2 regions of the Streptomyces sp. NPDC048565 genome follow, and region 1 is predicted to be linked to the other one. Evidence: riboswitches for the same ligand, from Rfam matches in the RefSeq annotation. Region 1 holds a riboswitch; the other holds the start of a gene.
What was found. A riboswitch is a leader RNA that binds a small molecule or an ion and turns the genes downstream of it on or off. The one in region 1 is predicted to bind S-adenosylmethionine.

Region 1 (15,746 bases):
TGCTGAACGTGATCATCACTCCGGGTGTGTCCATCCGCCCCGACGATCTCGACGAAGCCACCCTTCCGCAGCGCATCAAGGCGACGGTGACGACGAAGGACGGAAAGAAGACGGAGCACTCACTCACCCTGGACCAGGGATCGGGCGAACAGAAGCGCAACTTCCGCTTCCGTGACGCCGTGAAGGTGCGGTTCACCGTCGAGTCGGCCTACATCGTCTCCGAGAAGAAGCAGGTGGCCATCGCCGAGATCGAGTTCTTCGGCCCGGCGAGCTCGGACTCCTGACCTCACGACCCTCCTGACCTCCTGAACACGACGACGCCGGCCCCCGGGAAGAATCCCGGGGGCCGGCGTCGTACGGATACTGCGGGTACCGCCTGGAGTTCCTGATCCGAGGATCAGAAGTCCATGTCACCGCCCGGCATGCCGCCCGGAGCGGCCGCAGCGGCCTTCTCCGGCTTGTCGGCGATGACGGCCTCGGTGGTGAGGAAGAGCGCGGCGATGGACGACGCGTTCTGCAGGGCGGAGCGCGTGACCTTCGCCGGGTCGATGATGCCCTCGGCGATCATGTCGACGTACTCGCCGGTCGCGGCGTTGAGGCCGTGACCGATCGGCAGGTTGCGCACCTTCTCGACGATGACGCCACCCTCGAGACCACCGTTGACGGCGATCTGCTTGAGCGGGGCCTCCAGCGCGAGCTTCACGGCGTTGGCGCCCGTGGCCTCGTCACCGGTCAGGTCGAGCTTCTCGAAGACGGCCGAGGCCTGGAGCAGAGCCACGCCACCACCGGCGACGATGCCCTCCTCGACGGCGGCCTTGGCGTTGCGCACCGCGTCCTCGATGCGGTGCTTGCGCTCCTTGAGCTCCACCTCGGTGGCGGCGCCGGCCTTGATGACGGCCACGCCGCCGGCCAGCTTCGCGAGGCGCTCCTGGAGCTTCTCGCGGTCGTAGTCCGAGTCGGAGTTCTCGATCTCGGCGCGGATCTGCTTGACGCGACCCTGAACCTGGTCGCTCTCGCCACCGCCGTCGACGATCGTCGTCTCGTCCTTGGTGATGACGACCTTGCGGGCGGTGCCGAGCAGGTCGAGGCCGGCGTTCTCCAGCTTGAGACCGACCTCCTCGGAGATGACGGTGCCACCGGTGAGGATGGCGATGTCGCCGAGCATGGCCTTGCGGCGGTCACCGAAGCCCGGAGCCTTGACGGCCACGGACTTGAAGGTGCCACGGATCTTGTTGACGACCAGCGTCGACAGAGCCTCGCCCTCGACGTCCTCCGCGATGATCAGCAGGGCCTTGCCCGACTGCATGACCTTCTCGAGCAGCGGAAGGAGGTCCTTCACGTTGCTGATCTTGGAGTTGACGATCAGGATGTACGGGTCGTCGAACGACGACTCCATGCGCTCCATGTCGGTGGCGAAGTACGCCGAGATGTAGCCCTTGTCGAAGCGCATACCCTCGGTGAGCTCAAGCTCCAGACCGAAGGTCTGGGACTCCTCGACGGTGATGACGCCTTCCTTGCCGACCTTGTCCATAGCCTCGGCGATCTTGGCGCCGATCTCGGTGTCAGCAGCGGAGATGGAGGCCGTCGAAGCGATCTGCTCCTTGGTCTCCACGTCCTTCGCCTGCTCCAGCAGAGCGGCGGAGACGGCCTCGACGGCCTTCTCGATGCCACGCTTCAGAGCCATCGGGTTGGCACCCGCGGCGACGTTGCGCAGGCCCTCGCGGACGAGCGCCTGCGCGAGAACGGTTGCGGTGGTCGTACCGTCGCCGGCGACGTCGTCCGTCTTCTTGGCGACCTCCTTGACCAGCTCCGCACCGATCTTCTCGTACGGGTCCTCGAGCTCGATCTCCTTGGCGATGGAAACACCATCGTTGGTGATCGTGGGCGCGCCCCACTTCTTCTCGAGGACGACGTTACGGCCCTTGGGGCCGAGGGTGACCTTGACGGCGTCGGCGAGCTGGTTCATCCCGCGCTCGAGACCGCGCCGTGCCTCCTCGTCGAACGCGATGATCTTGGCCATGTGAAGTGGTCCTCCCGGACAGGGGTGGATTTCTCCGGACCGAGTGGCGCCCGCGACGGACGGCCAGCGTGCTCGGTGGTTCATTGCTCCACCGCGCCTGCGGGCCTCACCGGCCCGGTCCAAGTTTCTGTCACTCTCACCTGGAGAGTGCTAACGCCAATGATTAGCACTCGACCCCTGCGAGTGCAAGCGCCTTCGAAGAAGGGGCGGCGGCCGGGCGACGGATGGACGCAGGCGTCTCCCTCCGGTCGTGGACGACCGCAGGGCACGCGGAGGACGCACGTGAGGCCCGTACCCCGGTGGGAGGTACGGGCCCCGCGTGTGTGAGTAGCGTCGTCGGCCGACCGCGCCGAGCTCAGCCGACGGCGAGCTTGACCATGTCCGCCTGCGGCCCCTTCTGGCCCTGCGAGATCTCGAATTCAACTCGCTGACCCTCTTCGAGGGTGCGGTACCCGTCCATCTGGATCGCGCTGTAGTGGACGAAAACATCCGCACCACCGTCGACCGCGATGAAGCCGTACCCCTTCTCCGCGTTGAACCACTTGACGGTGCCCTGAGCCATGCCCAACTCCCCTATTACTGGCCCTTGCACGAGCCCGCACTTCGCGGGCCCGGGTCAGAACTCACCCTCCGACAGGAGAGGGTGGCGTGCGCCGGAACGCGTCGACCGCGGCCGAATGTATCTGCCCAACTGCCCTCTGCAACAGGTCAATCGGACGAGAATTCTGGGCACAGGGGATCGCACGCATGGGGCGGATTCACAGGATTCCCGGGCAAGTCGGGCCCGACAAAGGCCACTTATGCCACAAGGAGTTCACTTACTTTGGCTGCATCTTGTCGCGGCCGGGCGCATTCTCATATGCGGGCGGCATGCGCGGCGGCGGGGACTTCCCCAACGGTACCGCGCTCAACCATGCAGAATGACCCCCTCCGCTTCTCTCGCGGACGGGGCCATTCTGCTCACGCTGTGCGGTCGGTCAGCCTCCGGCGACGGCCGGGATGATCGAGACGCCCGCGCCGTCCGGAGTGGCCGCGTCCAGGCCGCCTTCGAAGCGCACGTCGTCGTCGTTGACGTACACGTTGACGAAGCGGCGGAGCTTGCCCTCGTCGTCCAGGACACGGCCGCCGATGCCCGGGTGGTTCTGCTCCAGGGACGCCAGGACCTCGGAGAGGGTCGTGCCCTCGGCCGGGACCTCGGCCTGACCGCCCGTGTAGGTGCGGAGAATGGTGGGGATACGGACCTTGACGCTCATGTGGGTGCCTTCCTCGGGTCTCGGGTGGTCGGGTCAGCCGGCGGCGGCGAGGCCCGCGTCGCGGAACGCGTCCAGGCTGGGCCGGATCGTCGCCGACAGGCCGGTCGTCGGGGCGACCGCGTCGAGCGTCTTCAGACCGTCGCCGGTGTTCAGGACGACGGTGGTGAGGGCCGGGTCCAGCAGACCGGCGTCGATCAGCTTCTTCGTCACACCGACCGTCACACCGCCCGCGGTCTCCGCGAAGATGCCCTCGGTGCGGGCCAGCAACTTGATCGCGTCGACGACCTGCTCGTCGTTCACGTCCTCCACGGCCCCGCCGGTGCGCCGGGCGATGTCCAGGACGTAGGGACCGTCGGCCGGGTTGCCGATCGCCAGGGACTTGGCGATGGTGTCCGGCTTCTGCGGGCGCACGACGTCGTGGCCGGCCTTGAAGGCGGTGGACACCGGCGAGCAGCCCTCGGCCTGGGCACCGAAGATCTTGTACGGCTTGTCCTCGACGAGGCCGAGCTTGATCAGCTCCTGCAGCCCCTTGTCGATCTTCGTGAGCTGCGAGCCCGACGCGATCGGGATGACGATCTGGTCGGGCAGCTGCCAGCCGAGCTGCTCGCAGATCTCGTACGCCAGGGTCTTGGAACCCTCGCCGTAGTACGGGCGGAGGTTGACGTTGACGAAGCCCCAGCCCTCACCGAGCGGGTCGCCGATGAGCTCCGAGCAGAAGCGGTTGACGTCGTCGTAATTGCCCTCGATGCCGACCAGCTCGCCGCCGTACACCGCGGCCATGACGACCTTGCCCTGCTCCAGGTCGTGCGGGATGAACACACAGGACCGGAAGCCGGCGCGGGCGGCGGCGGCCCCCACCGCACCGGCGAGGTTGCCGGTGGAGGAGCAGGACAGGGTGGTGAAACCGAAGGCGCGGGCGGCCTCGACGGCGATGGCGACGACACGGTCCTTGAAGGAGTGCGTCGGGTTGCCGGAGTCGTCCTTGACGTACAGACCGCCGGTCACGCCCAGCTCGCGGGCGAGGTTGTCGGCCTTGACCAGCTTCGTGAAGCCGGGGTTGATGTTGGGCTTGTCCGCGACATCGGAGGGGACCGGCAGCAGCGGCGCATAGCGCCAGATGTTGTTCGGCCCATCGGCGATGCGCTTCTTCAGCTCTTCCGGGGAGCCGCTCGGCAGGTCGTACGCCACTTCGAGCGGCCCGAAACAGGACACGCACGCGAAAATGGGGCCGAGCTCGAAACGTTCGCCGCATTCGCGGCAGGAAAGCGCCGCGGCGGGACCGAGGTCCACTGCGGAAGAATTGGTGTTCGCTGCAACTGTCTGCACAGCCATGATGGCGGAGGCCCTTTCTCCTCATCTTCCCTGCGACGTATTTCGCCACAAGACGGAATTGGCACCTTCCCCACCGTGACCTCGCGGTCGGCAGGAGGGTTGCCGGGACTTCGACGGGCCGTTCCCTCTGTCCCTCTGGATGAGCGCTGTGGCACCGGACCATGGATCCGGGCGTTTATTCGCGGACCGACCCCGACATGCGAGGGTCATCCGCGTTGTTCAAGACTGTAACCGAAGCAGTGGACGGTTGAGATAGTCGTCCGAACCGCGAGATGGATCACATACAGGGAGTACCGACCGTGCTGGAAGAGGTGGAACGCTGGCTGACCAGGCGTTCCTGGTCAGCCGCCGAACGCCCGCTCGGCCTGCTCACAGCCGCGCGGGCGAGGGATCCGCACCGCTCGCGCGTCAGCGTCGTCCTGCCCGCGCTGAACGAGGAGGCGACGGTCGGCGCGATCGTCGCGGAGATCCGGCGCGAGCTGATGGAGAAGGTCCAGCTCGTCGACGAACTGGTGGTGATCGACTCCGGATCCACCGACGCCACGTCCGACACCGCGCGGCGGGCCGGCGCCCACGTCGTGCACCGGGACGCGATACTCCCCCGGATCCCCGCCCTGCCCGGCAAGGGAGAGGTCCTCTGGCGATCACTGCTGGTGACCGGCGGGGACATCGTCTGCTTCGTCGACGCGGACCTCAAGGACTTCTCCGCGGACTTCGTCTCCGGGATCATCGGCCCGCTGCTGACCGACCCCTCGGTGGACTTCGTCAAGGCGATGTACGACCGCCCGCTGGGTGAGGCCGCAGGCCAGGGCGGCCGGGTGACCGAGCTGGTGGCCCGCCCGCTGCTCAATCTGCACTGGCCGCGCCTGGCCGGTTTCGTCCAGCCGCTGGGCGGCGAGTACGCGGTGCGGCGCTCGCTGCTGGAGCAGCTCCCCTTCCCTGTCGGTTACGGAGTGGAGCTGGGCCTGCTCGTCGACGCGCTGCACACCGTCGGCCTGGACGCGCTGGCCCAGGTCGACGTCGGGGTACGCAGACACCGCCACCAGGACGGCCAGGCGCTCGGCCGGATGGCAGCCACGATCTACCGCACGGCGCAGCTGCGGCTCTCCCGCGGCCCCCTGGTGCGCCCCGAGCTCACCCAGTTCGAGCGGGGTCCGGACGGATTCGTCCCGCGCACCCATGCGGTGGACACCGAGGAGAGGCCGCCGATGCGGGAGATCGCGGAGTACGCCTCCCGCCACGCGGCTTAGCCGGTCCGGCGGGAGGGACCCGCTTCACGTTTGGCGGCTTCCCCGACGGGCTAGGTTCGGGTACATGGTCTCCGAGCACGCTGCCCAGGTCCTCGTCGCGTCCAACCGCGGCCCGGTGTCGTACGCACGGCGGGAGGACGGCACGCTCCACTCGAAGCGGGGCGGCGGCGGGCTCGTCTCCGGTCTGAGCGCGGTCGACGACAAGCTGTGGGTGTGCGCGGCCCTCGGCGACGGCGACCGCGAGGCGGTCAGGCGCGGTGTGTCCGAGCCCGGCGTCCGGATGCTCGACATCGACGCCGGGGTCCACGCCGACGCGTACAACGGCATCGCGAACTCGGTGCTCTGGTTCGTCCACCACATGATCTACGAGACGCCGGTGGAGCCCGTCTTCGACGCGGAGTTCCGTCGGCAGTGGGCGTCCTTCGAGACGTACAACCGCGCCTTCGCCGACGCGCTCGCCGAAGAGGCGGGCGAGGGCGCCTCGGTCCTGGTGCAGGACTACCACCTCTCGCTGGTCCCCGGCATGCTCCGCGAGCTCCGCCCCGACCTGCGGATCGGCCACTTCTCGCACACCCCCTGGGCGCCCGTCGACTACTACCGGCTGCTGCCCGACGACATCGGCGAGCAGCTGCTCAAGGGCATCCTGGGCGCCGACCGCGCGGCGTTCCTGACCCGCCGCTGGGCGGACGCCTTCATCAGCTGCTGCACGGAGATCATCGGCGGCACCGGCCGCACCCGGATCGGGGTGCACGGTCTCGGTGCCGACGCGGACTTCCTGCGCCGCCGCTCCCACGAGGCGGACGTGGACGAGCGCATGGAGATCCTGCGGGAGCAGGTGGGCGAGGGCCGGCGCACTATCGTGCGCGTGGACCGCACGGAGCTCTCGAAGAACATCGTCCGCGGACTGCACGCCTACCGGGCGCTCCTGGACGAGCGCCCCGAGTGGCGCGAGCGCGTGGTGCACATCGCCTTCGCCTACCCCTCCCGGCAGGACCTCTCGGTCTACCGCGACTACACGGCGGAGGTCCGGAGGGTCGCCGACGCGATCAACGCGGAGTACGGCACCGAGGGCTGGACGCCCGTCCTGCTCCATGTCGACGACGACTTCGCCCGCTCCCTGGCGGCGTACCGGCTGGCGGACGTGGCCCTGGTCAACCCGATCCGCGACGGCATGAACCTGGTCGCCAAGGAGGTCCCGGTCGTCTCGGACCACGGCTGCGCGCTGGTGCTCTCCCGCGAGGCCGGGGCGTACGCGGAGCTGGGCGAGGACGCGCTCGTGGTCAACCCGTACGACGTGTCGGCGACGGCCGCTGCGCTGCACGAGGCGCTCACGATGGACCCCGACGAGCGGGGCGCCCGCTCGAAGCGCCTGGCCACCGCCGCGACGGCGCTGCCGCCGCAGCAGTGGTTCCTGGACCAGTTGGACGCGTTGCGAGCCTGAGGGCTGTCGTCCGGATCGGGCCGGCTCAGGAGCGGGACGACGCGGTGACGGCGCCGGCCCGGGAGCGGTGGGCGTGGATCTCCCCGTGGTGGTCCGAGACCCAACCGATCAGCTGCATGGCGATCGAGTGCAGGCCCCGGCCGAGCGGGGTGAGGGCGTACTCCACACGCGGCGGGACCTCGGCGTAGGCGGTGCGCGTGACCAAGCCGTCCTCGACGAGCTGGCGCAGCGTGTGGGTGAGCATGCGCTGGGAGATGCCGGGGATCTGGCGCTGCAGGTCGGTGTAGCGCAGCGGGCCGTTCTCCAGGACGACGATGATCAGCATGCTCCACTTGTCGCCGACCCGGTCCAGCACCTGCCGGATGAAGGCCATGTGCTCGGCGGGGATGCTCGCGCACGGCCCGTTCGCCGCCGCCATCTCCGTATCGGTGCTGTCCGGCATGGCACCCATTCCTCTCCGTCGCGCACACCCGTGTGCCTTTTGTAACGACTTCCATACTGACGCATCATGGCGCTACGAACAAAACGTAGGAATTGACGTTCCCCGTCTCTTCGAAAGGCCCAACCGCCATGTCGTACCTGCTGCACATCGACTCCTCCTCGCTCGGCGAGGCCTCCGTCTCCCGTCAGGTCGCCAGGTCCTTCCGCGACCGGTGGCAGGGCCCGGTCGTCCACCGCGACCTCGCCGTCTCACCGGTGCCGCACCTGACGGCGGCGGGCGTGACCGCGCGCGACACCGACCCGGCCCGGCTGACCCCCGAGCAGACCAAGGCCCAGGCGCTGCAGGACGAGCTGATCGACGAGTTCCTCGGAGCCGGCGCGTACCTGTTCACGGTGCCGCTGTACAACCTGTCCATGCCGTCGGTGTTCAAGGCGTGGCTGGACCAGATCCTCGTCATGGGCCGCACCTTCACGCACACCGGCGCCTCCCCGGCCGCGGGCCGCCCCGCCCTGGTGATATCCGCCCGTGGCGGCAGCTACGGCCCCGGTGCCCCCAGGGAGGGCATGGACCACCTGGTGCCCACGCTGGAAGCCGTCCTGGGCCACGAGGACCTCCTCGGTCTGGACGTCACCACCGTGACCCCGGAGCTGACCATGGCCCCCGACGCGCCGGCCCTCGCCCACCTCCTCCCCCTCCACGAGGCGTCCATGACCGCCGCCCACGCTCGCGCCGACGCTCTCGCCACGGACTTCGGCGCCCGACGGGCCGCCTGACCCTAGGAGCCCTGAGCGATCTGCCGGGCGACGGCGTGGAGCAGGCCCGCCACCGCTGCCGGGTTCGGGAGCAGCAGGTCGGCGCGATCGGCGAGTTCGGGGACCCCGGTGCCGCTGCACACCAGCAGCCCCGCGGTCCCATCGGCGCGGAGCTTCTCCACGGCGGCGTACGCGGCGAGGTCACCGAGGTCGTCGCCGGCGTACAGCACCGCCTCCGCGCCGGTCTCCTTCACGTACTCCTCCAGCGCCACCCCCTTGTCCATGCCCGGCGGGCGCAACTCCAGGACGAGGCGGCCCGGTTCGACGATCAGGCCGTGCCGCGCCGCCAGGCTGTCCAGCGGGGCACGCAGGGCCTCGAAAGCCGCCTCCGGGTCCGCGGCGCGGCGGGTGTGCACCGCGACCGCGCGGCCCTTCTCCTCGATCCAGGTGCCGTCGTCGGCGCCGGTCTCCGCCAGCACGGCCGGGAGCTCCGCCAGGGCGGCCTCGACCCCCGGGTCGGGCGGCGGGGCGTGGACGGTGGCGGTCGCGGCGTCCCAGCGTTCGGCGCCGTAGTGGCCGAGCACCACGAGATGGTCGAGGCCCGGCGCTCCCGCGAAGCCTCCGTAGCGCACGGCCGTGCCGGCCGGGCGGCCCGTGATCACGGCGACGGCGGCGATCTGGGGAGCGAGTGCGGAGAGTGCCGGAACCACCGAGGGGTGCGCCCGGGACTGCTCCGGGTCCGCGACGATGTCGGCGAGCGTGCCGTCGAAGTCCAGCGCGACGACCGCGCGGGCGGGACGGGCGAGGAGTGCGGCGAGGCCTTCGCGGCCGGCCTGGGTTGACGGGGTCGGGATGGGGTGTGCCGGGTTACCCATGGCCCGAGCGTAGCGGTGACCGGGCGGGCGGTGGGGTCCGCGCCGCGCCCGTTCCCCTGCGGTCACCCCGACGCCAGCTGCTCCGCTATCTCCTGGATCCAACCGGAGGTCTTCGCCGGGTCGTTGAGGGTCTCGACCCACGCATCGGGCTCCAGCTTGTGCTTGGCGGGGCCGGCTTTGAGGGCGATGAGCAGGGCCCTGGCGGACTCCCGCATCTCGTCCGTCGTGCCGCCGCTCCCGGAGATGCCGGGACCCGCCGCCAGGGCGTAGATCTCGCGTGCCATGGCCTGGCGCTCGCCCTTCGACACCTTCTTCCAGAACTTCAGGGCATTCGCCAGCGAGTCCGTGCGGGACCCCTCCACCGGACTCCCGCCCTCGGGCGCCCAGCGCTCCGGGTGGCGGACCTCCTCGTAGCGCTTCGTGGCGGCGCGGAGCGCCTTGTACATGGTGACGCCGAAGACGAGACCGGCCCCGGCTCCGGCGAGGCCCCATCCGACCGGGTTGCTCGCCAGCAGGCCCGTTCCCGCCGCGACCGCCGTCACGATGCCGGCCGCGGCCTTGGTGGACTCGCCGCCGCCGCTGACGGCCTCCTTGCCGATCTTGGTGAGCTGCTTCTTCTTGGCGTACCCCTGCACCGTGCTCAGCTTTTCCACGTCCTTCTCGGCGCGCTGGAGGCTCTCGGCGGCGTCACGCGCCTCGCTCATCGACTCCCACGCCGCGTCGACGGCCTCGGAAACGGCCTCAAGACCGCCCCCCTGGTCCTCGGGCCTCCAGTAGGCGTCCAGCGCGACGTACGCCTTCGCCGCGGCCCAGTTGGCCTGCACCCGCGACTCGTCCAGCCTGGCCAGCGAGGCCTCGTGGACGAGACGGGGATCTCCCAGCGCCTTGACCTGCTTGTACTTGCGGGCCGCGCCCCCGATACGGAAGGCGGACCGGGTGGCCTTGATCGCGCCGATGGAGGCGCTGGCGACGCCGCTCGCCTCGGAGGCCATCGCGGCGTCCGCCGCCTTCTGGACCTTGGTCGCCTCCTTGGCGATGGCGGCGCTGTAGCTCCCCGAACCGGCGGCGCTGATGGCCGCGTCCGCCCCCTTGGTCTTGGCCTTCTTCCCCGCGACGTGGTGGCGGGCCCCGGTCTTGTGCTCCCTGGCGCCCAGCAGGTTCTTGTACGAGTCCATGCCGCTGGCCAGGGCGCCGGCACTCTCCGTGAGGAGGTTGCCCGACGCGGCGGAGACTCCCGAGACCGCGGCGGAGTTCTTGAGCCCCTCGTCGGCCGCGGCTGCGGCCTGCTGGGTGAGGCCCGCGTTGGTGGGGGTCTGGAAGCCCTTGACGAAGGTGTCGATCGGTTCGAGGTTCTTCTTGAACCTGTCGATGAGGCCGGCGATCCGGTCGCGGTAGTTCTTCTTCCCCTGGGCTCCCTCGGGGCCCCGGGCCCGCTGTACCGCCGCGGTCGCGGCCCGGTTGCCTGCGCGGGACTGCATCGCCAGGAGGGCGTGCTCCGTCGGGCGTACGGAGGTACCGACGGTCCCGCTCCCCGTCCGGCGCTGCCGGACCGGCGTAGGGGCGGACTGCTGTGCCGGGGAGCGAGGGACCGCGGTGCTCATGGACGTGCCTCTCCTGCGACGGACCGGGAGAGGGGAGAGTAGCCAGGCCGGGCCAACGGAAGGCGTGCGGCAGGGAAACTCTGCGGGTGGCGCGGAACGCGCCTGCCGTGGCCCGGGCCACGGGCGCCTCAGCGGCGCCCGCGCCTCGCGTCCCTGACCCGCCGCAGGCGGTTCACCGTCACCGGGTCCGCCTCCAGCGCGCGGCGGTCGTCCAGGAGCGCGTTGAGCAGCTGGTAGTAGCGGACCGGCGAGATGCCCAGCTCTTCCCTGATCGCCCGCTCCTTCGCCCCCGGGCCCGGCCAGGAGCGCCGCTCCACGGCCAGCACCGCGCGATCCTGGGCGGAGAGCGGGGCCGCGGAGTCGGAGGAACCGGAGTCGGGGGAGTCGGATCCGGAGTCGGCGGAGTCGGGGTCGGTCGGGGAGTCGGGGTCGGCGGAGTCGGGGTCGGGGGAATCAGGAGGACCGACGGTCATATGAACCAACCTACCCAGCCGCCTAGCGCGCGCTCTCCGCCTGCCGTGCCTCGGTCGCGATCTCCACGAGCACGCTCTCCGGGCTGCCACCGGGCTCGACCGCGGAGCCGATCTTCTCCTTGATCGTCTCGCTGGCCTGCGCCCAGGACGTCTTGCCGAACGGGTACAGCTGCGAGTTCGGCAGGGCCGACAGGAACGGGCGCAGCGACTTGTGCTTGTCGTCGGTCTCCATCGCGGCGGACGCGCTGGTGGTCACGGGCAGCAGGTCGTACTGGTCGGCGAAGGACAGCACGTTGTCGTCCGTGTAGGCGAAGTCGAGGAACTTGCCGATCTCCGCCCGGTGGCCGTTCTGCTTGAAGCCCATCATCCAGTCGGCCACGCCCATCGAGCCCTCGGTCGGCCCGTCGACCCCGGGCAGCGGGACCATGCCGACCTCGATGCCCTTCTTCTCCGCGTCCTGCATCAGCGTCGGGTGGCCGTTGAGCATGCCCACATCGCCCTTGGTGAACGCGTCGAAGGCCTTCGCCCGGTCGAGCTTGCCGGGGGCGACGGGGCCGGTGAGGCCCTTGCCGACGAGGTCGTTCTTCAGCCACTTGAGGGTCGCTATGTTGGCCGCGGAGTCGATGTCGTAGTTGCCGACGTCGTCCGTGTAGCCGCCGCCCCCGCTGAGCAGCCACACCAGGGTCTCGGCCTGGGACTCCTCCTGGCCGAGCGGCAGGGCGAAGGGATAGGTCACACCGCCCTGCTCCAGCGCGGCGGCGTCACTCCTGATGTCGTCCCAGGTCCGCGGGGCCCCGAGACCCGCCTTGGCGAACAGGCCCTTGTTGTAGAAGAGGAGCCGGGTGCTGGCCACGAACGGCATGCCGTACACGGTGCCGTCGACCTCGCCCGCGTCGGTGAGCGAGGGCAGGAAGTTGGACCCGGTGCGGATGGCGACCATGTCGTCGGCGGCGTAGAGCTTGTCCGCCTTGGCGTAGTCGGCGTACGCCCCGATCTGCGCGATGTCGGGGGCGTTGCCGGCCTTCACCATCTCGGCGACCTTGCGGTCGACGTCCTTCCACGAGTAGACGCTGACCTCGACCTTGATCTTCGGGTTGGTCTTCTCGAACTTCGCGGCCACGTCGTCCCAGTACTTCTGGGAGCTGTTCTGCGCACCGGTGCCGTAATCGGCCGCCACCAGCCGCAGGGTGACGTCGCTTCCGGTGTCCGAGCCGCACCCTGACAACGTTGCCGTCATACCGAGTGCGGCCACCGCCGCGGTCAGTCCCACAATGCGCCGCTGCACAGCCTTGCCCATCTCTTGATCGTTCGACGCAGGGCACCGCATGAGGCGACGTTCCCGCGTTCCTTGCTCGCCCCCGCCGCGGAGGTCTACACCAGCTGCACGGGGACCGGTCAATCTAGCAGGGCTGTTCAGGGCGTTTTGTATGGGTGCTCAACAAACCGCGCTAGTGGACTAGACCTTTTAGGGGTCGACGGGCGAAACTGTCTCCCGTGAGACACGTCATCGCCCTCGATGTGGGCGGCACAGGAATGAAGGCCGCTCTGGTCGGGGCCGGCGGCGCCCTGCTCCATGAGGCGCGCAGGGCCACCGGCAGGGACCGCGGGCCGGAGGCGGTCGTGGAGTCGATCCTGGACTTCGCCACCGAGCTGTACGCCTACGGCGAGGAGCGCTTCGGCGAGGGCGCCGTCGCCGCGGGGGTCGCCGTGCCCGGCATCGTCGACGCGGACCGGGGGACCGCCGTCTACTCCGCGAATCTGGGCTGGCGCGACGTGCCCCTGCGCAAGCTGCTCGGCGGACGGCTCGGCGGCACGCCCGTCGCGCTCGGCCACGACGTCAGGACCGGTGGCCTCGCCGAAGGGCGGATCGGCGCCGGCCGGGGAGCGGACCGCTTCCTGTTCGTGGCGCTGGGCACCGGGATCGCTGGTGCCATCGGCATCGCGGGCACCATCGAGGCGGGCGCCCACGGTTACGCGGGCGAGATCGGCCACATCGTGGTCCGTCCCGACGGGCCGGACTGCGGCTGCGGCCAGCGCGGCTGTCTGGAGACCCTCGCCTCGGCCGCCGCCGTGTCGAAGGCATGGGCCGCCGCGTCCGGCGACCCCGGCGCGGACGCCGCCGGCTGCGCGGAGGCCGTCGCCTCCGGCGACCCGGTGGCCCTGCGCGTATGGCAGGACGCCGTCGACGCGCTCGCCGCCGGACTGGTCACCGCACTCACTCTGCTGGACCCCCGCACGCTCATCATCGGTGGCGGTCTTGCCGAGGCAGGAGAAACCTTGTTCACACCACTGCGTGCGGCCGTCGAGGAACGGGTCACGTTCCAGAAGCTGCCCCACATCGTCCCGGCGGCCCTCGGGGACACCGCCGGATGCCTGGGCGCAGGGCTGCTCGCCTGGGATCTACTCTCCACGGAGGTATCCGCCTGATGGCCGGACGCGCAGACAGCACGGTTCTCACAGGTGCCCGGGTGGTACTTCCCACCGGGACCGTCGAGAACGGCCGGGTGATCGTCGAGGGCACCCGGATCGCCGGCAGCACGCGGGAGGACGCCAGAACCGTCGACCTTTCGGGCCACTGGGTGGTCCCCGGATTCGTCGACACGCACAACCACGGCGGCGGCGGCGCGTCCTTCGCCACCGGCACCGCCGAGGACGCCCTGACCGGAGCGCGGGCGCACCGCGAACACGGCACGACGACCGTCGTCGCCTCCACCGTCACCGGCGACATGGACTTCCTGGCCCGTCAGGCCGGCATGCTCTCCGAACTGGTCGAGCAGGGCGAGCTCGCCGGAATCCACTTCGAGGGCCCCTTCATCTCCCCGTGTCGCAAGGGCGCCCACAGCGAGGCGCTCCTGCGCGACCCCGACCCCGCCGAGGTCCGCAAGCTGCTCGAAGCGGCACGCGGGAGCGCCAGGATGGTCACCCTGGCCACCGAGCTCCCGGGCGGCATCGAGTCCGTACGGCTGCTCGCGGAGCACGGGGTGATCGCCGCCGTCGGCCACACGGACGCGACGTACGAGCAGACCGTCGAGGCGATCGACGCGGGCGCCACGGTCGCCACGCACCTCTTCAACGCGATGCCTCCCTTCGGCCACCGCGCCCCTGGCCCGATCGCGGCGCTCCTGGAGGACGAGCGGGTCACCGTCGAGCTGATCAACGACGGTACGCACCTGCACCCCGCGGCCCTGGAGCTCGCCTACCACAGCGCGGGCGCCGACCGGGTCGCGCTGATCACCGACGCGATGGACGCGGCCGCCTCGGCCGACGGGCTCTACGAGCTGGGACCGCTCGCCGTCGAGGTCAAGGACGGTGTCGCGCGGCTGGTCGAGGGCGGTTCGATCGCGGGCTCCACGCTCACCCTGGACACCGCCTTCCGCAGGGCAGTGACGATCGACCGGATCCCCGTCGACGACGTCGTCCGGTCCATCTCCGCCAACCCGGCCAGACTCCTCGGCCTGTACGACAGGGTCGGCTCGCTGGACCCGGGCAAGGACGCCGACCTGGTGGTCCTGGACGCGGACTTCGTGCTCAAGGGCGTCATGCGCCGGGGCGAGTGGATCGTGGAGCCCCCTGCCGTGTGACAGCCCGGCGCCGGGCCGGCCCTGGCGGCGACAGTCTGTGGAACACGTAACGAAGAGACGGCGGTTGTCCCGGAAACCTGGGACGACCGCCGCCTCTTTGGCATGATCACGGAGACAGTGCCGCGGGGAGACGGCGCGCGACGGACGACCAAGGAACCGGGGGACGGTACAGGTGATACTCACCGTCACGCTGAACACGGCACTCGACCTGACGTACTCCGTACCCGCCCTCGTCCCGCACACCAGCCACCGTGTCCACGAGGTGAGCGAACGCCCCGGCGGCAAGGGCGTCAACGTGGCCCGGGTGCTCGCGGCGCTCGGCCACGACACCGTGATCACGGGCTTCGCGGGCGGCGCCACCGGGGCCGTCCTGCGCGAGCTCCTCGGGTCGCTCCCCCACCGCCCCGCCGACGCACTGGTCACCGTCGCGGGCAACACCCGCCGCACCCTCGCCGTCGTCGACCGTTCCAGCGGTGACACGACCCAGCTCAACGAGCCCGGCCCGCACATCGGAGCCGGTGAATGGGCGTCCTTCCTGGGGACGTTCGGGGAGCTGCTGCCCGGCGCCGATGCCGTCGCCCTCTGCGGCAGCCTGCCACCCGGCATCCACGTCGGCGCGTACGCGGAGCTCGTCCGGCTCGCTCGCTCCGCCGGCGTACCCGTACTCCTGGACACCGGCGGCGAACCCCTGCGCCGTGGCATCGCCGCCCGCCCCGATCTCGTCAA
Region 2 (15,746 bases), on a different contig from region 1:
TCGTCGTACTACTCCTCGCGCTGGCGGCTACCGGGGGGCTGTACGCCGCGTTTGCGCCTGCGGGTAAGGCGCAGGCCGACGACACCGCCCAGTCCCTCGCCATCGACGAGGGCAAGAAGCTCTACTCCGTGGGCTGTGCCAGCTGCCACGGATCCGGCGGTCAGGGCACCACCGACGGGCCCCAGCTCGTGGGCGTCGGCTCCGCCGCCGTCGACTTCCAGGTCGGTACCGGACGCATGCCGGCTCAGCAGCCGGGCGCCCAGGTGCCGAAGAAGAAGGTCATCTACAGCCAGGCCGAGATCGACCAGCTCGCGGCGTACGTCGCGTCCCTGGGCGCCGGCCCGATCACGCCGACCGGCAGCCAGGTGGACCCCTCGGGTGCCGACGTGGCCAAGGGCGGCGACCTGTTCCGCACCAACTGCGCTCAGTGCCACAACTTCACGGGCAAGGGCGGTGCGCTGACGGACGGCAAGTACGCCCCGGACCTCGAAGGCGTGAACCCGAAGCACATGTACGAGGCCATGCAGACCGGCCCGCAGAGCATGCCCTCCTTCCCGGACAGCACCATGCCCGAGCAGGAGAAGAAAGACATCATCGCGTACGTCAAGACCGTCAACGGTGATGAGTCCGCGAACCCCGGCGGCCTCTCGCTCGGTGGCCTCGGCCCCGTCAGTGAGGGTCTCTTCGGCTGGATCTTCGGCCTGGGCGGCCTGATCGCCATCGCCGTATGGGTCGCGGCCCACACCGCTAAGGCCAAGAAGTCATGAGTAGCCAACAGATTCCAGAAGAGAACCTGCCGGTAGAGCAGGGCACCGCGCACGGCGCGGTAGAGGGTGCGGGCGACCCGTTCGCCGACCCGGGGCTGCCGGCCCACAAGCCGCGCATCCAGGACATCGACGAACGGGCCGCGAACCGCTCCGAGCGGGTCGTCGCGCTCATGTTCACGTTGTCCATGCTGTCGACGGTCGGCTTCATCGCCTCGTACGTCATCTTCCCGGTCGACAAGATCGTCTACATCTGGCCGTTCGGCAATGTGAGCGCGCTCAACTTCTCCCTGGGTCTCACCCTGGGCCTTGCGCTCTTCCTCATCGGCGCGGGCGCCGTCCACTGGGCGCGCACCCTGATGTCCGACGTGGAGGTCGCCGACGACCGGCACCCCATCGAGGCGGAGCCCGAGGTCAAGGCCAAGGTCATGGCCGACTTCGCGGCCGGTGCCAAGGAGTCCGCGCTCGGACGGCGGAAGCTGATCCGCAACACCATGTTCGGTGCGCTGGCCCTGGTGCCGCTCTCCGGTGTGGTGCTGCTGCGCGACCTCGGTCCGCTGCCGGAGAAGAAGCTCCGTAAGACCATGTGGGCCAAGGGCAAGCAGCTCGTCAACATGAACACCATGGAGCCGCTGCGTCCCGAGGACGTCGCCGTCGGTTCGCTGACCTTCGCCATGCCCGAGGGCCTGGAGGAGGACGCGCACGACTTCCAGACCCAGATCGCCAAGGCCGCCCTGATGATCATCCGCATCGAGCCGGACAACATCAAGGACAAGCAGGAGCGCGAGTGGGCCCACGAGGGAATCGTGGCCTTCTCCAAGATCTGCACCCACGTCGGCTGCCCGATCAGCCTGTACGAGCAGCAGACGCACCACGTGCTCTGCCCGTGCCACCAGTCCACCTTCGACCTCTCCGACGGCGCCCGCGTCATCTTCGGTCCGGCCGGTCACCCCCTTCCGCAGCTGCGGATCGGCGTGAACAGCGAGGGCAACCTCGAGGCGCTCGGTGACTTCGAAGAGCCCGTCGGTCCTGCCTTCTGGGAGCGCGGATGAGTACTGCGACGGAAACACAGCGCAAGGCGCCCGCCGGTGAGCGGGTGGCCGACTGGGCGGACGGCCGGCTGGGCATCTACGGCCTGGCCAAGGCCAACATGCGGAAGATCTTCCCGGACCACTGGTCCTTCATGCTCGGTGAGATCTGCCTCTACAGCTTCATCATCATCATCCTCACGGGTGTGTATCTGACGCTGTTCTTCGACCCGAGCATGTCCGAGGTCGTGTACCACGGCTCGTACGAGCCGATGCAGGGCATCCGGATGTCCCAGGCCTACGCGTCGGCGCTGGACATCAGCTTCGACGTCCGCGGTGGTCTGCTCGTCCGGCAGATCCACCACTGGGCCGCGGTGATCTTCCTCGCGGGCATGTTCGTGCACATGTTCCGGGTGTTCTTCACCGGTGCGTACCGCAAGCCGCGTGAGATCAACTGGCTGTTCGGCTTCCTGCTGTTCGTCCTCGGCATGTTCACCGGCTTCACCGGCTACTCGCTCCCGGACGACCTGCTCTCCGGTACGGGTGTGCGCTTCACACAGGGCGCCATCCTGTCGATGCCGATCGTGGGCACGTACATCTCGATGTTCCTGTTCGGCGGGGAGTTCCCGGGGACCGACATCATCCCGAGGTTCTATTCGATCCACATCCTGCTGCTGCCGGGCATCATGCTCGGGCTCGTGGTGGCCCACCTCATCCTGGTGTTCTTCCACAAGCACACGCAGTTCGCGGGGCCGGGCAAGACGAACAAGAACGTCGTCGGCATGCCGCTGCTGCCGGTGTACATGGCCAAGGCGGGCGGGTTCTTCTTCCTGGTCTTCGGTTTCATCGCGATCATCGCGGCGATCGCCTCGATCAACCCGATCTGGGCGCTCGGCCCCTACCGGCCCGACCAGGTGTCCACGGGCGCCCAGCCGGACTGGTACATGGGCTTCGCCGAGGGCTTCGTCCGGGTGATGCCTGGCTGGGAGATCAACCTCTGGGGCCACACACTGGTCCTCGGAGTGCTGATCCCGCTGGTCCTGTTCGGCCTGATCCTCGGAGCGCTCGCGCTCTATCCGTTCATCGAGTCGTGGATCACCGGGGACAAGCGCGAGCACCACATCCTGGACAAGCCGCGCAACGCTCCGACCCGGACGGCGCTCGGTGTCGCCTGGGTGACGATCTACTTCGTCATGCTGATCGGTGGCGGTAACGACATCTGGGCGACGCACTTCAGTCTGTCGCTCAACGCGATCAGCTGGTTCGTCCGGGTCGCCTTCTTCGTCGGACCGGTCCTGGCGTTCGTCGTCACCCGGCGGATCTGCCTCGGCCTCCAGCGCCGGGACAAGGAGAAGGTGCTGCACGGTCGCGAGTCGGGCACCATCAAGCGCCTGCCGCACGGTGAGTTCGTCGAGATCCACGAGCCGCTCAGCCAGGAGCAGCTGCACACGCTCACGGCGCACGAGCAGTACAAGCCGGTCGAGATCGGCCCGACGGTCGACGAGAACGGTGTCGAGCGCAAGCCGTCGGCGCTGCAGAAGCTGCGGGCCAGGCTCAGCAGGAGTTACTTCGGCGAGGACAACCAGATCGCCAAGCCCACTGCCGAGGAGTACAAGGAGATCACCAGCGGCCACGGCCACCACTGATCACCTCAGCTGACCGCCACAGCCAGGAGCCCCGTCCTTCCCCAAGCTCTCGACTTCGCTCGAGCAGGGGAGACCCCAATGATGGGACGGGGCTCTTCGCTGTCCCCCGGCCTGGATAGGGTGGGAGACATCCTTGTACCGGCTGTGGACCCCCCAGGAGCGGACCATGAACGTTGTGACCCCGGACGGCGGCGACAGCGTGGCGGCCCGTACCTGGCCCGGCATCCTGACCCCTCTGCTGCGCGGCGAGCACCTGGGCGCGGACGACACCGCGTGGGCCATGGACCGCATCATGAGCGGTGAGGCCACGGACGTGCAGATCGCCGGCTTCGCCGTCGCGCTGCGGGCCAAGGGGGAGACCGTCGACGAGGTCACCGGACTCGTCCGCGCCATGTACGAGCACGCCCACACGATCGAGGTGCCCGGCCGCACGGTCGACATCGTGGGCACCGGCGGCGACATGGCCAAGACGGTGAACATCTCCACCATGTCGGCGATAGTCGTCGCGGGCACGGGCGCGAAGGTCGTCAAGCACGGCAACCGGGCCTCGTCGTCGGCGAGCGGGGCCTCGGACGTGCTGGAGAAGCTCGGCGTCAACCTCGAACTGACGCCGCGGCGTGTCGTCGCCGTCGCCGAGGAGGCGGGCATCACCTTCTGCTTCGCCGTGAAGTTCCACCCCGCCCTGCGCTACGCGGCCACGGCGCGCAAGGAGCTCGGCACGCAGACCACGTTCAACATCCTGGGCCCGCTCACCAACCCGGCCCGGGTGCGCTCCCAGGCCATCGGGGTCGCCGACCCCAGGATGGCGCCCATCGTCGCCGGCGTGCTCGCGGACCGGGGGAATTCCGCGCTCGTCTTCCGGGGTGACGACGGCCTCGACGAGCTGACCACCACGGCGACCTCGCGGGTCTGGATCGTCCGCGACGGCACGGTCCGCGAGGAGGCCTTCGACCCGCGTGACGTCGGCCTCGACCTGGTCCCGGTCGAGGCGCTGCGCGGGGCGGACGCCTCGTACAACGCGGATGTGGCCCGTCGGCTGCTCGACGGGGAGCCCGGGCCCGTGCGCGAGGCGGTCCTGCTCAACTCGGCCGCCGCCCTGGTCGCTCTGGACCCGGCGGAGGCCACGCTGAACGACCAGCTCGCGGCCGGTATCGCGCGGGCAGGGGAGTCGATCGACTCGGGCGCGGCCAAGAGGGTGCTGGAGCGCTGGGTGGCGGCCAGCAACGCCTGAGGGAGCACGGTGTGTGCAAGGGCGCGGTCCGCATCGCGGACTGCGCCCTTGCGCGTCGTCACCGGTATGGCAAGATGCTGGGCAGGTCATGAGTGACAGCGACTACGGCCCCGGCCCGCTGTCCGGCAACCCTCCGTCCGTGGCGGGGTGCCCCGGGTGAAGACCAGGCCGCAGGCAGCGAGGTCTGTGGCAAGCGCGGGCCCCTCGGCATCGTTGGATGTCACCCCTTGGGGTCCTGGTCCCGAGGAGCCTCTTGTGAGCAAGCGAATGCGATAGGGCACTACGCCCTCCTCCGCACACCCCTCTTCTCTTTCGTTCCCCGCGCTGCCGCGCACTGCCGCCGGCGCGAGGTTCTCGCCTGCCTCTTACGGGAGTTCGCCATGTCTGTCTCCACCGCTGCCGCCGACCAGTCTCTTTGTGCCCCCCTGCCGGTTCTGGGTGCTGATGTCATCGTTCCGCTGGTGACGGGCGGCGATGTCACCTATGCCGCCCTCGACTACGCGGCCAGCGCCCCGGCTCTCCAGCGGGTGTGGGACGACGTGGCGGCCTACGCCCCGTACTACGGCAGCGTGCACCGCGGCGCCGGGTACCTCTCACAGCTCTCCACGGATCTGTTCGAGGGCAGTCGCGAGACCGTCGCCGAATTCCTCGGCTGCCGTGCGGACGACCAGGTGGTCTTCACCCGCTCGACGACCGACTCCCTCAACCTGCTCGCCGCCGCGCTGCCCGCCGACTGCCAGGTGTTCGTGTTCGAGACCGAGCACCACGCCTCGCTGCTGCCCTGGCGTGACGCCCGGGTGACCTACCTCGACGCCCCGCGCACCCCGCAACAGGCCGTTGCCACGCTGGAGCGCGCCCTGGAGGAGCGCGAGCCCCAGGGCCCCGCGCTGGTCTGTGTGACGGGAGCCTCCAACGTCACCGGTGAGCTGTGGCCGGTGAGGGAGCTGGCCGCCGCCGCCCACGCGCACGGGGCCCGGGTCGTGCTCGACGCGGCGCAGCTGGCGCCCCACCACCCGGTGGACATCGCCGAGCTGGACGTCGACTGGGTCGCCTTCTCCGGGCACAAGCTGTACGCGCCCTTCGGCTCGGGCGTGCTCGCGGGCCGGTCCGACTGGCTGGTGGACGCGGAGCCGTACCTCGCGGGCGGCGGCGCCTCCCGCAAGGTCGCCCGGCGCACCGACGGCGGTGTGGACGTCGAGTGGCACACCACCGCGGCCCGGCACGAGGCCGGTTCGCCCAACGTCATCGGTGTCTACTCCATCGCCGCCGCCTGCAAGGCCCTGACCGAGGCCGGATTCGACCGGCTGGTCGACCGGGAGCAGCAGCTGGTGACCCGGGTCCTGGCAGGGCTCGCCGAGGTCCCCGAGGTCAAGGTGCTCTCGCTGTTCGGCGACGACGCCCCGAGGGTCGGTGTCATCTCGTTCGTGGTCGAGGGGTGGAACAGCTCGCACTTCGCCGCGGCGCTCTCCGCCGAGTACGGCATCGGGGTGCGCGACGGACTGTTCTGCGCGCACCCGCTGGTGCGGACCCTGCTCGGCAGCGAGCCCCAGGACCCCGGCGAGTGCGGTGCGCCGGAGGCCGGGCCGGGGGAGAGGTTTCTCAACGCGATCCGGGTGAGCTTCGGCGCCGGCACGCCGGACGAGCACATCGAGCGGTTCCTGGGCGCCGTCCGTGAGCTGGTGAGCAAGGGCGCCCGCTGGACCTACCGCACCGAGGAGGGCCGCTGCGTGCCCGACCGTGGCGCGGCGCAGGTCTGACCGGTACGACGTACGGCTCCGGCCGGGCACGGGAGGTGTCTCCCGCACCCGGCCGGAGCCGTACGCGTATGTCCTGCGTGGATGTCAGCCGTCGAGCCCGATGGCGAAGGCCGCCTCTAGGTCGTGCTGCGAGTACGTGCGGAAGGCCACATGGGTGTCGGTGGCCTCGACGCCCTGGATCTTGCTGATCCGGCCGGGGATGACATCGGCCAGATCGTCGTGCCGGGGCACCCGGACCATGGCGATCAGGTCGTACGTACCGGTGACCGAGAAGACCTCGCTGACACTGTCCAGCGCGGCGATGGCCTCGGCGATCTCGGGAATCCGGTCCACGCTGGTTTTGATGAGCACGATCGCGGTGATCACGGCTGGCTTTCTCCCTCAGTGGCCGTGGCTGGAGCCTTCACTCTAGTCCCCCGGAATCGCACCCAGGCGTAGAGGAAGCCGCCCGAGAAACCCGCCACGTGCGCGAGGTAGGCGACGCCGGGGCCGCTGCCCGCGCCCTGCGCCGCCAGCCACTGCAGGGCGAACCAGAACACCAGCACGATCCAGGCGGGGAAGCGCAGCGGCAGGAAGAAGAGGAAGGGGAAGAGGCTGGTGACACGGGCCCGGGGGAAGAGGCAGAGGAACGCGCCGAGCACCGCGGAGATCGCTCCGGACGCGCCGACCAGCGTCTGGTCGGACCCCGAGTGCACCACCGCGTAGGCGACCAGTGCGAAGTAGCCGCACACGACGTAGAAGAAGGTGAACTCGGTGCGGCCCATGCGCTCCTCGGCCATCGCGCCGAACACATGGAGGAAGAGCATGTTGCCCAGCAGGTGCAGCCAGCTGCCGTGGACGAAGAGCGCGGTCAGCGGGGTCAGGGCCGCGTGCGCGGAGCCGTCCATGAGCTCGCTGGGGATCACGCCCCACCGTTCGAAGTACCCGGCCTGGGCTGCCAGGAGCGCGTCGGCGCCGCCGGGGACGGGACTGAACCCGGAGAGCGGGCTGAGCAGGAACACCGCGCAGCACAGCGCGATCAGCCCGTACGTGACCGGAGCACCGCCGGCGGCTGCCGCCGCCCCGAGCTCTCCGGCCCGCTTCCGCCAGTGGACTTTCCGCAGCTCGGTCACGTACAGAGCATGACGCACCGGGCGAGAACGGGACAGAGCGCCTCGCCGTGTCGATAGGTATGCGCAAGGCCGTAGGGTTACGGCAGGACATCCGCAGTTCGACGGCGCACCGCGAGATCGAAGACCTGGGCACACACGAGACTCGACGAACGACGAAAGAGGACGCAACGATGACGACGGTTCCCCAGCCGACGGACGGGACCCGCTGGCGCTGCACGCTCTGCGGCAACCTCACCCGTTTCGATGTGACGCGCTCCTCGAAGGTCGTCGAGTACGTGCATCTCGACCTGGCCGGGGAATCGAGTATCGAGGAGCGCGAGGTGGTCAGTGAGACCATCGAGTCGGTGCGCTGTCGTTGGTGCAACGCCGTGGACCAGATCGAGCTGGTCGACAGGCCGGGTGCCGACTCCTGACGGGGCCGTGCGGACAGACTATTGGGGTGATGGATGGTGGAGCAGCCGACAGGCGGCGCCGGACCGGCCGACGCGGCCGACGGCACCGCGGAGTCGCTCGACCGTCCGCTGCCCGAGGGCGTACGCCGCAAGGTCGTGGCGCTGGTCTCGGACGCCTTCGGGGGTCTGACCGTCGGCGAACTCCCGGCCCAGCTGCGGCAGTACGCCCGCTTCACCCCCAGCAGGCGGGCCAAGTTCGCGGGTAACGCGATGGCCGCAGCCCTGGAGAGCGACCCGGTGTTCCGCCGGCGCATCGGTGAGCGGATCGGCCAGACCCAGCCGGAGCTGGCCGATGCCCTCACATCCGGTGCGCCGCCCGCCGCGGCCGACCCCGTCGATGTGGCCGCCGCCGCCTATGTGCTGCGGCCGGCCGGCTGGGTCAAGCTGGTGGCCGCGGCCGGCGAGGAGGTCCAGCGCGCGCACGCGGAGCGGGTGGACGAGGAGACCAGGCGCGAGTTGCGGCGGCTGCGCGAGGAACTCGACCGCGCCCGCGGCCAGACCAGGGCCGACACCGAGCGGCTGCGCTCGGAGCTGGACGCCGCGCGCAGGGAGACCGATTCCCTGCACCGCAAGCTGCGCAGCGCCCTCAGCGAGGTGAAGCGCGGCGAGGCCGCCCTGCGCAAGGCCGGGGTGGAGACCGACGCCGTACGGTCCGAGGCCGCGGCCCAGGTGTCAGCCGCCGAGAGCGAGTCCCGCCGGCTCAAGGCGCGGCTGGCCGAGGCGGAGGCCGCCGTCGAGGCGGGCCGCCGGGCGGCCAGGGAGGGGCGCTCCGTGGAGGACATGCGGCTGCGGCTGCTCCTGGACACCGTGCTGGACGCGGCCCAGGGGCTGCGCCGTGAGCTGGCGCTGCCTCCTTCCTCGCTCCGCCCCGCGGACGGTGTGGAAGCGGTGGAGCCCGGCCGGATGTCACCGAAGGACATCGCGGCCAGGGCCCTTTCGGACACCGACCCGGCGCTGCTCGACCAGCTGCTGGCCCTGCCGCAGGCGCATCTGATCGTCGACGGCTACAACGTCACGAAGACCGGCTATCCGCAGATGCCGCTGGAGAAGCAGCGGTTGCGGCTCCTGGGCGGCCTCTCCGTCCTCGCGGCGCAGACCGGCGCCGAGATGACCTGTGTCTTCGACGGAGCCGAACTGGCCGCCCCCGTCCTGCTCGCGCCGCCGCGCGGAGTGCGTGTGCTGTTCAGCAAGGCGGGGGTGACCGCGGACGAGCTGATCCGGCAACTGGCGCGCGCCGAACCCTCGGGCAGGCCCGTCGTCGTGGTCTCCACCGACCGCGAGGTGGCCGACGGGGTGGCGAAGGCGGGAGCGAGGCCGGTCGCGTCCGCCTTGCTCCTGAAGCGGCTTTCGCGCGTCTGATGCTTCATGTGCGACATGAGCGACTTGCCGGAATTTATGGAACGTACCGTCAAGTGGCCGCTACGCGCAGTGTGATGAAAGTAAAGAAGTGCCTGGTGTGACGAGATTTTCCTCGTGAGGATTTGAACTGATCACAGGATGGTCACTAGGGTCAGGCCTCGAACCTTCGCACGGTTGATCGCCCACCAGGGGTGACGGCGAAGGAACCGCCGAGTCCGTGAGTGCACGGAGCCGGGGATTCACACGTCCCCCCATACCCGGTAGGCGGCTCGAGGAAGAAGGAGCTCGCCTTCGTGGCGTCCCACCGTCGTCCCAAGCAGCCGAGCCGCACCCGCGTGACCGTGCTCACCGCGACCGCCGCCGCAGCAGTGGCCCTGACCTCTCAGGCAGCCCACGCCGACCCGAAGCCGACCAAGAACGAGGTCCAGGCCAAGGTCGACAAGCTCTACGACGAGGCCGAGGTCGCGACCGAGAAGGCCAACGGCGCCAAGGAGCAGCAGGACAAGCTCAAGAAGCAGGCTGACGCGCTCCAGGACAAGGTCGCCCGCGGCCAGGACGAGCTCAACACCCTGCGCGGCGAGCTCGGTTCGCTCGCCACCGCGCAGTACCGCTCCGGTGGTCTCGACCCGTCGGTCCAGCTGCTGCTCTCCTCGGACCCCGACAGCTTCCTCGACCAGGCCTCCGCGCTCGACCAGCTGACGGCCAAGCAGGCCGAGTCGCTGCAGAAGATCCAGGCGAAGCAGCGCACCCTCGCGCAGCAGCGCAAGGAGGCGCAGGGCAAGCTCGACGACCTCGCCGACGTCCGCAAGACGCTGAACGAGAACAAGACGAAGTACCAGGGCAAGCTCGCCGACGCCCAGAAGCTGCTGAACACCCTCACGGCCGCCGAGCGCCAGGCGATCGCCGACAAGGAGGTGCGCGCCAGCCGCGACGCCGGCGACCGGGTCGACCTCGGCAACGAGGTCCCCGCGTCCGCCCGTGGCGCCAAGGCCCTCCAGGCCGCCTCCACGCAGCAGGGCAAGCCGTACGTCTCCGGCGGCACGGGACCCAACTCGTTCGACTGCTCGGGTCTGACCCAGTGGGCCTACGCCCAGGCCGGCGTCCAGATCACCCGCACCACGTACACCCAGATCAACGACGGTGCCCAGATAGGCCGCAGCGCCCTCAAGCCGGGCGACCTGGTCTTCTTCAACAACACCTCTCACGTGGGTCTGTACGCGGGCAACAACCAGATCCTGCACGCCCCGAAGCCCGGTGCCGTGGTCCGTTACGAGTCGATGGACTACATGGGCACCTTCCAGGTCGGCGTCCGCATCTGACGCCCGAACGGGCGAATCGCGGCACCACTCGACGACACCCCGCCCCGCCGGAGACCACAGGTCACCGGCGGGGCGGGGCTGTTTCGTCCGCATTTCCGCGTCCGGCGCGGCCTTTGGCCGTCGCGTAGCCATCCGGTTACTGTCTGCGCTGCCGCGCAGCTCCCGGTCGTCGGTCCGCCCGCCCAGGGCGGCAGGGGCTGCGCACATCTGCGTACAGCGGAAGGGAGTGCGGCTTCCTGTGGTGTCGCATCGCCGCCCCACCAGACCCGGCCTCAGCCGTGGCGTCCGGGCCACCGTCCTGTCCGCCGCCGCGGCCACCGCGACGGCCGGCATCGGCGCCGCACCCGCGAGTGCCGCGCCCGACGACACCCACGAGACGGCGAAGGCCACCGTCGACCGGCTGTACGGCGAGGCGGAGCGCGCCACCGAGCAGTACAACGCCGCCAGGGAGCGCCTCGGCGGGCTGCGCACCCGGGTCGGCAGGGCCCAGGACGCGGCGGCCCGTACGCAGGAGGACATCAACCGGATGCGGGAGTCCCTCGGTTCGATGGCGGGGGCGCAGTACCGCTCAGGCGGCATCGACCCCTCGGTCGCGCTGCTGCTCTCCTCGGACCCCGACACCTTCCTGGACCGCGCCGCCGCTCTGGACCGGGTGGGCGAGCGCGGGGCCGTGACACTGAGCAAGCTCCACCGGGCCCAGCGGAAGATCGCCCAGAGCCGCGCGGAGGCCACCGGAGCCCTTGCCGCCATGGAACGCGACCGCTCGGCGGCGGCCCGCCACAAGAGCACCGTGGAGGGCAAGCTGGCCAGGGCCAGGGAGCTGCTGCGCGCGCTCCCGGCCGCCGATCGCGCCTCGCTGGGCCACGCGGACCTCGGCACCGGGACGCTGCCGGACGGCGCCGGCGCCTCCGCGCGCGGTCTCGCCGCGCTCATGGCGGCCCGGCAGGCCCTGGGCCGCCCGTATGTGTGGGGCGCCGCCGGTCCCGCCGGATTCGACTGTTCCGGGCTGATGCAGTGGGCGTACGCGCAGGCCGGGGTCGCCCTGCCGCGTACCTCGCAGGCGCAGCGGTACGCGGGCCGCATGGTGCCGCTCGCCGAGGCGCGGCCGGGCGATCTCGTGGCCTACCGCGCGGACGCCGGCCACATCGCGATGTACGCGGGAAACGGGCAGGTCATCCATGCCCCGCACCCGGGCGCTCCGGTGCGCTACGACCCCGTCGGCATGATGCCCGTCTCCTCGGTCACCCGCGTCTGACCGTACGATCGGCCCGATGGCTGTTCGGACGCAGGACGCACGGCGGGAGCGCACCCGCAGACGGAGCACGGCGGGCGCCGTGCTCGCCACTCTGCTGCTCGCGCCCGCGTGCGCCGGTCCCCAGGACTCCGCCGGCGGCCTCACCGCGCGGGAGGTCGGCGCCACCCTGGACCGCCGGGCCACGGCGGTCATGGAGCACGACACCGACGCCTACCTGGCCGCGCTCGACCCCCGTGCCGCGTCCTTCCGGGCCGCACAGCGCACCGAGCTGCACAACCTCGCCGACGTACCGCTGGAGTCCTGGGCGTACAAGGTGAAGGACGTGAGCGCCAAGGGGGACGGCGAGGTCACCGCCGAGGTCGAGCTGCGCTACCGGATCAAGGGCTACGACAAGGCGCCCATGTCCTCGTCCCGCACGGTGGAGCTGGTCCGCAGGGGAGAGGGCCGCACCTGGTACATCGCCGCCGACCGGGCCGCCGACGGGGCCCCCGGGCAGCTCTGGCAGCAGGGTGACGTCGAGGTCGTACGGGGCACGAGCAGCCTGGTCCTGGGGGTCGGCCGCCGGAAGGCGGAGCTGAGCGAGATCGCGGACACCGCCGACCGCGCCGTCCCCGCCGTCACCGGCACCTGGACGGAGCCCTGGGCGGAGCGGGTCGTGGTGCTCGTCCCCGAGTCCGTGGAGGACATGGCGGGGCTCCTGGGCTCACCCGCGGCGAGCTACCAGGACATAGCCGCCGTCACCACGGGCGAGGTCGGCGGCAGCGGCCGGGCACCGGCGGACCGGGTGATCGTCAATCCGCAGGCGTACGCACTGCTCGGCGGCTTCGGGCAGAGGGTCGTGCTGACCCACGAGACCACGCACGTGGCGACCCGGGCGTACACCTCGCCCGCCACACCCGTCTGGCTCTCCGAGGGGTTCGCGGACTGGACCGCCTACCGCCAGGAGAGCCGTACCGCCCCCGAGGTCGCGCCGGAGCTCGCCGAAGCGGTCCGCGGCGGTGATCTGCCCGCCGGACTGCCGACGGACGAGGACTTCGGCTTCGGTGAGGACCCGGCGAAGCTCTCCCGGGCCTACGAGGGCGCCTGGCTGGCCTGCGAGATGATCGCGCGGGACTGGGGCGATGAGCAGCTGATCGCCTTCTACAAGGCCGTGGGGAGCCGTGCCGGGCGTGACGGTGCCGTGGAGCAGGCCATGCACACGGTGCTCGGCACCACGCCCCAGGACTTCACGGCGCACTGGCGGGAGTATCTGAGCGCCCAGCTGGGCTGATCCGCTCCGCCGCGAGCCCCTGCCGCGCCCCCGGTACGGTGTCCCGCCACAGACGCAGCGCCGCGACGGGCGCCGCGGCGGCCAGCAGACCGTTGCGTACGGCCATGAGCGCCACGCCCTGGGCGTCACTGGCCACCACGTGCGCGAAGCCCAGCGGGAACTCCAGCAGGGTGACAGCGGTGGCCACCAGGACCAGGCACGCGGGCAGTACCATCCGGCTGCCCCGGAAGACCAGGCACACCGCGGCGACCCCGAGCGGCCACACCAGGTACTGGGGGCTGATGACCCGGCTGGTCACGGTGAACAGCAGCACCGCGGTGAACGCAGCGTCCGCGGGGGTGTGCACCGCGAACGTACGGGCCCGCAGCCGCCACACCAGCAGCCAGCCGAAGGCGAGCACGCTCAGCGCCAGCGCCAGTGTGCTCACCAGCGCCACGTGCGGGCCCGCGAACTCCATCGAGCCGTAGCGCAGCTCCACCGCGCCCTGCCAGCCGAACTGTCTGGCCACATGGAAGACCAGCGCCCCCAGCGACTCGATCTCCAGGCCGCGGTCCCGCTGGAACGTCAGGAAGGCGTACGCGCCCGGCGCCGCCAGCGCGGCCACAAGACCCAGCACGGCCGCCGTCACCGCCGCCGCCGACCAGGAGCGGCGGGTGGCCCGGCCCCGGGCGGTGCCCACGAGCAGCAGCACCGGCCATACCTTCAGCAGCGCGCCGAAGGCGGCGAGGGCCCCCAGCACCCTGGGGTGACGTACCCCCGCCAGCAGCGCCGCCACCGCGACGGCCGTCACCATCAGGTCGTAGCGGGCGTACACCGTCGGCCCGAGCAGCGGCACGCCCACCACCCACAGCCACGCTCCCGCGTCGCGCGTGCCTGGACGGCCTCCCGCGTACAGCAGCAGCCCGAGGACCAGGGCGTCACACAGCAGCACGAGGACGAAGAAGGCGGAGGCGTACTCCAGGAAGGGCAGCAGATCGGGCGAGAGCACCGCGAGAGCGGCGCCGGGCGGGTACTGCCAGGTGACGTCGTCCAGCGGGTACGAGCCGGTGCGGAGCACCTCGTACCAGCCCCGGTAGATCACCGAGACGTCGCTCGTGACATCGGGCCCCGGCACCGTGAACACCTTGAAGACACAGAGCAGCAGTACCGCCCGGGTGAGGCCCCATACGGCGAGTGACAGACCCCGGCCGCTCGTACCTGTCCTGACCGTCATGCACGCCATGATGCAGGCCGGGGCTGTGCCGGAGCCGTCAGGCAGGGCCGTCGGGCGGCCCGGTACTGTCGGCGGCGATGGACAAGACGCTGATCGTGACGAACGACTTCCCGCCCCGGCCCGGCGGCATCCAGGCCTTCCTGCACAACATGGCGCTGCGCATGGACCCCGAGCGGATCGTGGTCTACGCCTCCACCTGGAAGCGCGGCCCGGAGGGCGCCGAGGCCACCGCGGCCTTCGACGCCGAACAGCCGTTCACCGTCGTGCGCGACCGTACGACGATGCTGCTGCCCACCCCGCGCGTCACCCGGCGGGCGGTCGGGCTGCTGCGCGAACACGGCTGCTCCTCCGTGTGGTTCGGCGCCGCCGCCCCCCTCGGGCTGATGGCGCCCGCGCTGCGCGGGGCCGGTGCCCGCAGGATCGTGGCCACCACGCACGGCCACGAGGCCGGCTGGGCACAGCTGCCCGCCTCCCGGCAGCTGCTGCGCCGCATCGGTGAGGGCACCGACACGATCACCTACCTCGGTGAGTACACCCGCTCCAGGATCTCCGCCGCGCTCACCCCGCGGGCGGCGGCCCGCATGGTGCAGCTGCCGCCCGGGGTCGACGAGAAGACCTTCCATCCGGCCTCCGGCGGCGAGCGGGTCAGGGCGGGGCTGGGGCTCGCGGACCGGCCCGTCATCGTGTGCGTGTCACGGCTCGTGCCGCGCAAGGGCCAGGACACCCTCATCCTGGCCATGCCCGCGATCCTGGCGCGGGTCCCGGACGCGGTCCTGCTCGTCGTCGGCGGCGGTCCGTACGCCGGGCAGCTGAAGAAGCTGGCCGCCGAGACCGGCGTCGAGGACTCCGTGCGCTTCACAGGACCTGTGCCCTGGGAGGAGCTGCCCGCGCACTACGGCGCGGGTGACGTGTTCGCCATGCCCTGCCGCACCCGGCGCGGCGGGCTCGATGTCGAGGGCCTCGGCATCGTCTATCTGGAGGCGTCCGCGACCGGACTGCCCGTCGTGGCGGGCGACTCGGGGGGCGCCCCGGACGCGGTGCTCGACGGCGAGACCGGCTGGGTGGTGCGGGGCGGATCGGCCGAGGACTCCGCCGACCGGACCGCCGCACTGCTCCGCGACCCCGAACTGCGCCGGCGCATGGGGGAGCGGGGCCGGGCGTGGGTCGAGGAGAAGTGGCGCTGGGACCTGCTCGCGGAGCGGCTGAAGTCGCTGCTCTGACACCCCGTACGAGGGCCCCGCACCGGTGTGTCACGGTGCGGGGCCCTCGTACGGGGTGTCCGGATTCAGCCGCGGTAGATCGACTCGACCTCTTCCGCGAAGTCCTTCGCCACGACGTTG

Region 2: it holds a riboswitch for S-adenosylmethionine, as region 1 does, so the genes downstream of both, AB0C75_RS04525 (aminotransferase class V-fold PLP-dependent enzyme) here and thrC (threonine synthase) in region 1, are expected to answer to the same signal.

Annotation. Positions count from the first base shown of each region.
Region 1 covers NZ_JBEZIH010000017.1:57,624-73,369, reverse strand. Annotated here, with positions in the region: gene AB0C75_RS21040 (zinc ribbon domain-containing protein) at 1-284, shown strand, start outside; gene groL (chaperonin GroEL) at 398-2,020, opposite strand; gene AB0C75_RS21030 (cold-shock protein) at 2,376-2,582, opposite strand; gene AB0C75_RS21025 (MoaD/ThiS family protein) at 2,998-3,273, opposite strand; gene thrC (threonine synthase) at 3,307-4,605, opposite strand; SAM riboswitch class I at 4,624-4,751, opposite strand; gene AB0C75_RS21015 (glucosyl-3-phosphoglycerate synthase) at 4,905-5,855, shown strand; gene AB0C75_RS21010 (trehalose-6-phosphate synthase) at 5,920-7,296, shown strand; gene AB0C75_RS21005 (helix-turn-helix domain-containing protein) at 7,322-7,747, opposite strand; gene AB0C75_RS21000 (NAD(P)H-dependent oxidoreductase) at 7,867-8,511, shown strand; gene otsB (trehalose-phosphatase) at 8,514-9,365, opposite strand; gene AB0C75_RS20990 (hypothetical protein) at 9,428-10,966, opposite strand; gene AB0C75_RS20985 (DUF3263 domain-containing protein) at 11,095-11,439, opposite strand; gene AB0C75_RS20980 (extracellular solute-binding protein) at 11,462-12,736, opposite strand; gene AB0C75_RS20975 (ROK family protein) at 12,934-13,866, shown strand; gene nagA (N-acetylglucosamine-6-phosphate deacetylase) at 13,866-15,020, shown strand; gene AB0C75_RS20965 (1-phosphofructokinase family hexose kinase) at 15,193-15,746, shown strand, end outside.
Region 2 covers NZ_JBEZIH010000003.1:27,651-43,396, forward strand. Annotated here, with positions in the region: gene AB0C75_RS04505 (c-type cytochrome) at 1-767, shown strand, start outside; gene AB0C75_RS04510 (Rieske 2Fe-2S domain-containing protein) at 764-1,816, shown strand; gene AB0C75_RS04515 (ubiquinol-cytochrome c reductase cytochrome b subunit) at 1,813-3,438, shown strand; gene trpD (anthranilate phosphoribosyltransferase) at 3,605-4,669, shown strand; SAM riboswitch class IV at 4,754-4,871, shown strand; gene AB0C75_RS04525 (aminotransferase class V-fold PLP-dependent enzyme) at 5,050-6,426, shown strand; gene AB0C75_RS04530 (Lrp/AsnC ligand binding domain-containing protein) at 6,511-6,792, opposite strand; gene AB0C75_RS04535 (rhomboid family intramembrane serine protease) at 6,789-7,538, opposite strand; gene AB0C75_RS04540 (hypothetical protein) at 7,709-7,951, shown strand; gene AB0C75_RS04545 (NYN domain-containing protein) at 7,988-9,349, shown strand; gene AB0C75_RS04550 (NlpC/P60 family protein) at 9,643-10,668, shown strand; gene AB0C75_RS04555 (C40 family peptidase) at 10,907-11,923, shown strand; gene AB0C75_RS04560 (hypothetical protein) at 11,940-13,193, shown strand; gene AB0C75_RS04565 (glycosyltransferase family 87 protein) at 13,150-14,406, opposite strand; gene AB0C75_RS04570 (glycosyltransferase family 4 protein) at 14,484-15,626, shown strand; gene AB0C75_RS04575 (AMP-dependent synthetase/ligase) at 15,692-15,746, opposite strand, start outside.